Regions from separate parts of the Paenibacillus sp. LK1 genome, predicted to be linked through region 1. Evidence: predicted binding sites of a transcription regulator. Region 1 holds the regulator's gene; each other region holds the start of a gene.

The links. The regulator Rex, encoded in region 1, represses fermentation and respiration genes when NADH is low (regulators of the CRP and FNR family bind a similar motif). The targets are predictions, from matches to a motif close to TTGTGAAATATTTCACAA.
Region 2: CS562_RS13165 (cytochrome ubiquinol oxidase subunit I) is a predicted target of Rex. The motif match lies at 2,348-2,365, and genes of this name have one in related genera.
Region 3: pflB (formate C-acetyltransferase) is a predicted target of Rex. The motif match lies at 1,315-1,332, and genes of this name have one in related genera.

What each region holds. Positions count from the first base shown of each region.
Region 1 covers NZ_PEII01000011.1:203,673-206,961, reverse strand. Annotated here, with positions in the region: gene dinG (ATP-dependent DNA helicase DinG) at 1-623, shown strand, start outside; gene CS562_RS23485 (redox-sensing transcriptional repressor Rex) at 857-1,510, shown strand; gene CS562_RS23480 (amidohydrolase) at 1,497-2,801, shown strand; gene CS562_RS23475 (cell wall elongation regulator TseB-like domain-containing protein) at 2,843-3,289, shown strand, end outside.
Region 2 covers NZ_PEII01000005.1:210,708-213,996, forward strand. Annotated here, with positions in the region: gene CS562_RS13160 (cytochrome d ubiquinol oxidase subunit II) at 1-820, opposite strand, end outside; gene CS562_RS13165 (cytochrome ubiquinol oxidase subunit I) at 817-2,181, opposite strand; gene CS562_RS13170 (TlpA family protein disulfide reductase) at 2,699-3,265, opposite strand; gene ccmA (heme ABC exporter ATP-binding protein CcmA) at 3,277-3,289, opposite strand, start outside.
Region 3 covers NZ_PEII01000010.1:156,083-159,371, forward strand. Annotated here, with positions in the region: gene pflB (formate C-acetyltransferase) at 1-1,233, opposite strand, end outside; gene adhE (bifunctional acetaldehyde-CoA/alcohol dehydrogenase) at 1,907-3,289, opposite strand, start outside.

The DNA of each region.
Region 1 (3,289 bases):
GTGTAGGCGATGCCCACTTTGTGGATATGCTCGTGCACTCCCTCGCGGAAACGGCTATTGCCACTCGTGGACGTATGATGGTGTTGTTCACCTCCTATCGCATGCTGCGCCAGGTCTATGACCCACTTAAGGAGGCCTTGTCAGGCAATGATATCTCTTTGCTTGGGCAAGGGGTGGACAGTGGCAGCCGTTCCAAGCTTACACGCCGCTTCCAAGATGCAAAAGCAACGGTGCTTCTTGGCACAAGCAGCTTCTGGGAAGGGGTGGACATTCCAGGAGAGGCTCTGACTTGTCTCGCGATTGTCAGACTGCCGTTCCAGCCACCGAATCATCCATTAGTCGAAGCGAAGAGCGAGCTTTTGCAGCAGCAGAAGAAAAACCCGTTTATGAAGCTGTCCGTGCCACAAGCCGTCATCCGTTTCAAACAGGGTTTTGGCAGACTGGTTCGTACAGGCAAAGACAGAGGCATTGTAATTGTATACGATACACGCGTTATTGAAGCGTATTATGGCAAGTACTTTTTATATTCATTACCTGGTCCTAAAATGGAGCACATGCTCACCGAGCAGATGGTTCCTCGTATTTCGGAATGGCTCGAGAGACCGACCGAAGAGCAACAATAACAGATACGCTCTGTAGCTTCCATTATTGCAAGACGCCAGTGGTTGGCGGTAAAATTAAGTAATATGATTTTTGTTTCGTGGATATGCGAGTAAAGCAATTAAAGGAATAAAAGCAATTATCCATTATATAACAACGAGCATCCTGTTTAACTCAGTAATCTTTTTGCTCGTTCTAGACAGGGTGCTCATCTTTTTCATCTATCTATCGTGGCCTTTGTAAGGGGGAGCAATGAATGAAATCAGATAAAATTTCGGAAGCCGTGGTGCGTAGATTGCCTGTTTACTTGCGTTATTTGAATGAACTGCATCAGCGCGAAGTCAATACGGTCTCTTCACAAGAACTGGGACTGAGGCTGGATTTGAATCCTGCCCAGATTCGTAAAGACCTGGCTTACTTCGGTGACTTTGGTCGTAAAGGGATCGGGTATGACGTTTCATATCTCATTGAGAAAATCCGCCATATTTTAAAAATAGACCAGCAGATCAATGTAGCTCTTGTCGGAGCAGGTAATTTGGGACATGCCTTGTCTAATTACAATGCCTATCTCAAAGACAACATGAAGATCGTCGCTGTATTTGATGCCTACGGTCCGAAGATTGGGAGTCAAATCAACAGTTTGACGGTGCAACCAATGAATGAATTAACGGATTCGGTCAAAAAAGACAACATTCGTATAGGTATTATCACGGTTCCGGATACGGAAGCCCAAAATGTTGCAGATCAACTGATTGAGTCAGGAATTGAAGCGATTCTAAATTTTGCGCCAACGATTCTGAAGACTCCGCCGCATATTCGTATTCATCATGCCGATTTTACGACGGATTTGCTTAGTCTGGCTTATTACTTGGAGAATGGAAAGGACGACGAGGAAGATGACGACAAATAGATGGGTAATTCACAACGGCAAATTTGCCGTGTGTGAGGGTACGAATTGGAAAGTGGTTCAAGGTTTTATGGTTGTTGAGAATGACAAGATTGTGCATATTGGTGAGACATTGCCGGAAGGAGACGAAAGTCTGACAAAGGTGGACGGAAAAGGACTGTTCTTCTTGCCGGGTCTGATCAATACGCATGGTCACGCGGCCATGTCACTTCTGAGAGGCCATGGAGACGATCTGGCGTTACAAGTATGGTTGCAGGAGAAAATGTGGCCAATGGAAGCCAAAATGACGTCTGAAGACGTATATTGGGGCACATCACTATCTGTTCTTGAAATGTTGAAAGGCGGAACAACAGCTTTCCTGGATATGTATGATCATATGGATCAGGTGGCGAAAGTGGTGGAACAATCCGGCGTTCGGGCTGCTCTGGCACGTGGGGTAATCGGACTTTGCTCAGAAGAAGAACAACTGCGCAAGCTCGAAGAGTCCGCAGCATTTGCCCGTCAATGGAATGGACAAGCAGACGGAAGAATTACAACTGTAATCTCTCCACATGCCCCTTACACTTGCCCTCCGGATTACATAGAGAAGCTGGTACAGGTTGCTCATGACCTGAATCTGCCTTTGCATACGCATATGTCTGAAACGCTTCGTGAAGTGGAACAGAACGTGGCTGATCACGGACTTCGTCCGGTTGCACATCTGGAGAAACTAGGATTTTTCTCCCGTCCATCTCTGGTTGCCCATGCGGTACATCTGAATGATGAAGAGATCGAGATTCTCGCAAAGCATGATGTAGCAGTTTCCCACAATCCAGGTAGTAACCTGAAATTGGCTTCGGGTGTTGCACGAGTACCTGATCTGTTGAAAGCAGGCGTGACTGTGTCCCTGGGAACAGACGGACCAGCAAGTAACAATAACCTGGATATGTTTGAAGAGATGAGATTGGCTGCGTTGATTCATAAAGGTGTATCTGGTGACCCTACTGCAGTGCCAGCAGGGGAAGCGCTTCTGCTTGGAACTTCATATGGTGCCAAATCCATATTCCTGAATAATACAGGCGCTCTGCAAGTTGGCATGAAGGCTGACTTCATCGCGTTGAACATTCAACAAGCTCATTTCTATCCGCATACGGATCTGATTTCCCATACGGTCTACTCGGCATCGGCCAAAGATGTGGAGCATGTGTGGGTGGATGGTAAACAAGTGGTTAAACATGGCGAATGTCTTACAATGGATGAAGAGCGCATTCTGCGTGAGTCTCAGCTGGCATTTGACAGTTTGCTTGGCCGATAATTACAAGGACAGCATCGTCATAGGGAAAGGAAGTTCAGCTTTTGAAGAAAAAAAAGAAGTGGATATGGATTTCGCTGCTGCTCCTGGTTCTGATTCTGTTTGGACTTCAGCGTTATTATGTCTATGTTACCCAGGATCAGCGCAAGGAAGAGGCGTTGGCCATACAGGCGGCCCAGGAACAGCTGGGGATTACGTCCCACGAAGAGCTGCGTAAGTATGTTTGGGGACAGAAAGACGGCGGAGACAACATATACTGGACCCTGATCGGCAAAAATAAGGATAACCAGGATGTCATGGTGTGGGTGAAGTTTGATGAGAATAACAAACCGGTGACGGGAACTAATGCGGTACACGGGGAACTGTTAAAGAACGGCATGAATGAGGCTCAGATTCGAAATCGGTTCAGCTCTGAAGTTCCGGGCGGGGAGATCAAACGAATCATGCCAGGCGTTGTGAATGGAATCTATGTATGGCAAGTGTATTACAAC
Region 2 (3,289 bases), on a different contig from region 1:
AAAAGGCACAGAAAAATTGCAGCATGATACATATAAACGCTAATCCGTAGCGGCGTCCGTTATAGATCAGCCACATCGCAATCATGAAGAAGGCAACGGAAAGCGCAAGTAGCCACCATAAATCCATCATATTTTGAAAATGTCGCTCATTGTGCTGTCCCAAATAAATAAATGCAGTCAGTGCGATGATAATCGTCGGTGTGCTCCAGAACAGGGCATAGTTACGAACCAGCTTCAATGCAGAGTGATCCTCTGCCCGCGACGCATAGAAGGTCAGAAATGAGCTACTAATGAACAATACGGACACAATCGCGAGTCCAACGATGCTCCATGATAACGGATTGGTAAACAGTGTCCAGTAATCCAGCGAAACCGTCGAACCCTGCTTCACGATAAAACCACCTTCAGACAGCGTTAGCGCCACTGATAGCGAAGCGGGAATAAGCAATCCCGAAGCTCCATATAGAAACAGATACACGATATTATTTTTGGAACCATAGTTCTCAAAGGCATAAAACGACCCACGAATGGCGAGCAAAATGACCGCAATACTGCCCGGTACAAGCAGTGCTGATCCGTAATAATAAGCCGTGTCCGGAAAGAATCCAACGATGCCAATATAGAAAAAGACAAAAAATACATTCGTAATCTCCCATACCGGTGATAAATAACGGGAGATCAGACGATTAATCAGGTGATCCTGTTTCGTCAAGCGTGCATAAAAGGCAAAGAAACCCGCCCCGAAATCAATGGAGGCTACAATTAAATAGCCATACAGGAACAACCAGAGCACCGAGATGCCAATCAGTTCGTAACTCATGTACGCTCACCCTTTTCTGTAGACGGATTACGCTTCTCCTTCATCCATTTCTCCATCTCGACTTCTGCCGGATTATTGTTGAACAAACGTCTTAGTACGAGAACACACATGACTCCCAGAACGATGTAGAGAAGCAGGAAGAAGAAAAAGATCATTCTGATGTTGGGTGATGAAGTGGCGGCTTCTTCAACACGCATATATCCCCGGATAATCCACGGCTGTCGCCCCAGTTCAGCATAGAACCAGCCCAGTTCAACTCCGAGAAAAGCCATGGGTGCGCCTAGTGCTATAATCCCAAGCAGCCACTTGTTCAGCTCATTGCGCTTTTTCCAGAACACAAACAGGAAGTACAGAACCGAGATAGCCAGCAGCGTAAATCCGATTCCCGCCATTAAATCAAACAGGTAGTGAACGAGCAGCGGCGGCCATTCGTCCTCCGGAAACTCCTCCAGTCCGGTTACTTCGGCATTAAAGTCACTAAAGGCCAGGAAGCTAAGCAGTTTCGGAAGGTGAAGGGCTCCTATAATTTCATGCTCCGCATTCAGCCATCCCAATAAAATCAAATCTGCGCCACTTTCTGTCTCAAAATGCCATTCTGCTGCTGCAAGTTTCTCCGGCTGATGCTCGGCCAGAAATTTGGCGGACACATCTCCCGCTAATGTGTTCAGTAAGCCGAACAGCAGAACCACCGCCATCATGAGATTCAAGGCTTTTTTGTGGTATGCAGATGCCCCTTTTCTCAGAAGCGCAAAGGCTGCAATTCCGGCTAACAGGGCAGCTCCTGTCAAATAGGCTGAGCTTAATACATGGAACACCTTGGAGAACGTCGCCGTATTCAGCATCGCCTCCACTGGGTTAACCGCTGTGAATTGGCCTGCTTCCATGACAAAGCCTCCAGGCTGGTTCATGAAGCCGTTCACCGTTGTAATAAACACAGCCGACATGCCTGCACCTGTGACGATTGGAATCGTCAGCAGCCAGTGGATGTATGGATTTTTGAATCGATCCCACGTATACAAATAAATGCCCAAGAAGATGGCTTCAAAAAAGAACGCAAACACTTCCATGAATAGCGGGAGTGCTATGACATTGCCTGCCAGTTTCATAAAATTCGGCCACACCAGGGCCAGCTGCAGTGAAATCGCTGTACCGGTCACCACACCAACCGCCACAGAAATGACAAACCCTCTTGACCACCTCTTCGCCATCAGTGTGTAATGGGGGTCCTTCTTGCGAATCCCCATGAACTCTGCAATTGCGATCATTAGAGGTATACCGACGCCAAGCGTCGCAAAAATAGCGTGGAAGCCCAGCGTCATACCTGTCACCAGCTTGCTCCACATCACCGTATCGATTGCCATCCTTTACTGCCTCCTTTCAAACTCTGTTCGATTTTCGTACTGATTTGAAACTTTTAATTATTAGGTCAGTCATCCCTTGGGCTACGTTTAATATCAGGTTTAGAGAAGTCCCACGAAATAGGTTCAGAGTTTGTCTATAAAGCGTTCCTCCATCATTGTATGTACAAAGAGAATTTTTTCACAAAGTAAGAGACGAAGGAAGCTTTACCTGATACTGAAGGGCCAAAGTACTTAACAGGACCTAATAGTTAAAATTATTATATCTTTGTGAATTAGCAATTCAATCACTGACACGTCTTCGTCCCTAAATGTTCAAGAAAGGATCAACTCTTTCTGACAACTCGGTGAAAAGCGTAAAAAATACCCAAAGGAGCTATTGATTCTTTGGACACAACCGTGGTATTGCGATTTTCAATTCTACTATGCGTGCAAGATGTTCGGGAAAAATAAAACTAAAGAAGCCGCTCGTATAGCGAGCGACTTCTCGACTTTTTTTGTTCATAAGTGTAACAGAGCTTCAATTCTTTTGCTGTACGGTCTGCTCCAGCCATTGCTGCAAGGGAATATCTTTGGTCAACTCACCGAGCAGAATGTGACTGAATATACCTTCCTGATTGATGATCATGGTCGCTGGCAACCCGGTGATACGATACAGGCCGGAGACCTTTCCGGTCACATCAATGATAACAGGGAAATCGAATTGCTGTTTCTCCATAAATTCACGAATGGTGCCCTTCGCTTCCCCCACGTTGACAAACAGAGTCTCTACATCGTTTTGATACGTCTGAGCAATCTGATTAATCATTGGCATTTCCCTCACACAGGGCGTACACCATGAAGCCCAGAAGTTAATCATGACGACTTTGCCCCGATAATCGGAGAGCTTCACCTGTTCTCCGGCTGAATTAATCGCAGTGAATTCAGGAGCAGTTGCACCGGCTTCAATAGCACCAGTTCTTTTGGAGTCGGATGATGAAGTCCCCTGGTAAATTGCCCACACAGCGGCCAGCACAGCAGCCATTCCAATCAGGATAGTAAGCAAACGTCTCATTTTCGCACTCATTTTTTTACTGTTTATTTCCAATCGATTCACCTTCATTTTAAGCCA
Region 3 (3,289 bases), on a different contig from region 1:
ATCGTCTCCGTAGATCGGACGCATCAGATCATCATTTTCATACTGGATGGAGCTCGTTTCTATGGATACTTTCGTACAGTATTGTTTGAAAGCCTCCGGAAGCTTTGTGGACCAAAGTACAGTCAGGTTCGGCTCAGGTGCAGGACCAAGGTTGTTCAGGGTGTGCAGGAAACGGAAGCTGTTTTTCGTAACACGGGTTTCTCCATTTACGGACATGCCACCGATGGATTCAGTTACCCATGTTGGGTCTCCACTGAACAATTCATTATAATCTGGCGTACGCAGGAATTTGACGATCCGAAGTTTCATAACAAAATGGTCAACCAGTTCTTGAGCCTGTTCTTCAGTTAGCAAGCCTTCTTGCAAATCACGTTCAATGTAAATATCAAGGAACGAAGAAACACGTCCGAGCGACATTGCCGCACCATTTTGCTCTTTGATCGCAGCCAGGTAACCGAAGTAGAGCCATTGGAACGCTTCTTTTGCGGTTGTGGCTGGCAACGAAATATCGAAACCGTGCATCTCACCCAGTTGTTTCAATTCTTGCAATGCACGAATCTGCTCAGACAGTTCTTCACGCAGGCGAATGACATCTTCATCAATCACATCGACTTCAAGTGCATTCAGCTCACCTTTTTTATTTCGAATCAGGAAGTCCACGCCATACAGAGCTACCCGGCGATAGTCACCGATGATCCGGCCACGGCCGTAAGCATCAGGCAGACCGGTAATAATCCCTGCTTTACGTGCTGCACGCATTTCGGATGTATAAGCATCAAATACGCCCTGATTATGTGTTTTGCGGATGTTCGTAAATATATCAATGACGCCTTGAGGCATTTCAAAACCATAAGCTTCACAAGCATCAATCATCATGCGAATTCCACCGAATGGCTGAATGGAACGTTTGAATGGAGCATCCGTTTGAACACCAACAATCTGCTCTTTGGATTTATCCAGATAACCGGGTTGGTGAGAAACAATCGTTGCTGGCGTGTTTACGTCAACATCGAGTACCCCGCCATTATCGCGCTCTTTTTTGGTCAGATCGGATACGATATCCCATAACTCTTTTGTATTCTGAGTTGCACCTGCAAGAAATGCTTCGTCGCCATAGTAAGGTGATAAGTTGCGTACTAGAAAATCATTCACATCTACGGATTTCGTCCATGTTCCTTTGGTAAAGTTTCTCCAACCTGTTTGTTGTTTGACATCTTTTTCGATCACCGACATAGTAATCCCTCCACAAATTTGGATTTCCGGACACATGACAGGATGCTTCACTCGTCTCATCTGTGCCCAGAGCCGCGATTAATGTGATATTTTTCACATGTAAGCCGGAACATGTTCTCTCTACTTGGGAACCGGAACCGCGGATGAATGTTTTTCTTACATTTTCAGTATACGACTTCGTTCTTTCATCATCTGTGATTTTTATCACAAAGTTTGTGACCATCCTCACTCCACCTGTGCTGTGTCATGGTGAACCCTGCAAATTCACACTTAGCCACTGCGCGGACAGAACAACTTCCGATCGCTGTTACCCCCGAATTTTATTGATTCCATTTTTTAAGGGTAAAATACGGGGATAAAGGCGAGCGCTTCGCTTCTTCAGTTTTTTCTGCCCTCTCCGTTATCGTGTACATTTATGATTCAAACTATATAGCATAGAAGGATGAAATCGTGCTTGAAAGAGAACGCTTCGCTTCTTCAGTTCTTTCTTCCCTCTTCGTTATGGTGTGAATACCTGGTTCAAAAAGTAACAACACGGATTCCGTGTAACCTCTTTTAAAAAAGACAACTGCAAGGATTACGTTATACCTTTTTTTACAGCAAAGACGGCAATCGGGGCTCCCCTTACGGGGAACCCTGACTATATGCCTGAATCATACTGCTGCTTTAGTTGTTATTCAAACTTGCCGTAGAAAGCGTTGCGGTACACATCTGCCAGTTCAGTCACCAGCGGCAGTTTTGGATTGGCTGTTGTACATTGGTCCTCGAATGCGCGGTCTGCCAGATAATCGACATGTGCCTCAAAGTCTTTGGCATCGAATCCGATTTCCTGGAACGACTCTTCAATACCCAATGTTTTGTTCAGTTTGCGAATGGCATTGATGAGGCTGGTAACCCCTTCTTCTGTCGTACGTGCAGGCAATCCCAGAATGCGGGCAATTTCGGCATAACGCTCATCTGCCACAAAGTGCGAATATTTCGGGAACGATGCAAACTTCGTCGGTTTTTTCGCATTGTAGCGAATGACGTGCGGCATCAGGATCGCATTGGTACGTCCATGTGCAGTGTGGTACTGACCGCCCCATTTGTGCGCCAAGCTGTGGTTAATGCCCAGGAATGCGTTGGCAAAAGCCATACCGGCAATCGTCGAAGCGTTATGCATTTTCTCACGAGCCAATTTGTCACCTTGCAGCGCCGATTGCTCGAGGTATTGGAATACCAGTTGAATCGCTTTGATCGCGAGTCCATCCGTGTAATCATTCGCCATAACGGAGACATACGCTTCGATCGCATGCGTCAGTACGTCCATACCTGTGTCTGCGACAGCCGTTTTAGGCAGAGTATATACAAACTCAGGATCCACGATCGCCACGTCTGGTGTCAACTCGTAGTCTGCCAGCGGATATTTGGTATTTCCTTGATTTTTATCTGTAATAACCGCGAACGATGTTACTTCCGAACCTGTGCCCGAAGTTGTCGGAATCGCTACGAATTTCGCTTTCACGCCGAGACGTGGATATTTGTAGATCCGTTTGCGGATATCCATGAATTTCTGCTTCAAGTCGTTAAAGTCTGTGTCAGGATATTCATAGAACAGCCACATCGCTTTTGCAGCATCCATCGGTGATCCCCCACCGAGTGCGATAATGCAGTCTGGCTGGAAGCGGCGCATCATTTCTGTACCGCGATCTACCGTTGTTGTCGATGGATCGGGTTCGACATCAGAGAACACTTCAATAGCTACTGGCATTTGACGTTGACGCAGATAGTGCTCTACTTTTTCCACATAACCGAGTTTGACCATCATCGCATCCGTAATAATGGCTACGCGTGTGATGTCCGGCATTTTGGCAAGATACTGTGTTGCACCTTTTTCGAAGTAGACTTTGTTCGGCACTTTGAACCACTGCATATTCACGGTACGGCGAGCCACCCTTTTCACGTTGATTAAGTTCACAGCGGTTACGTTGGAAGAAGTCGAGTTACGTCCATACGATCCGCAGCCCAACGTCAGTGACGGCATGTTGGTGTTGTAGATGTCACCGATGGCACCGTG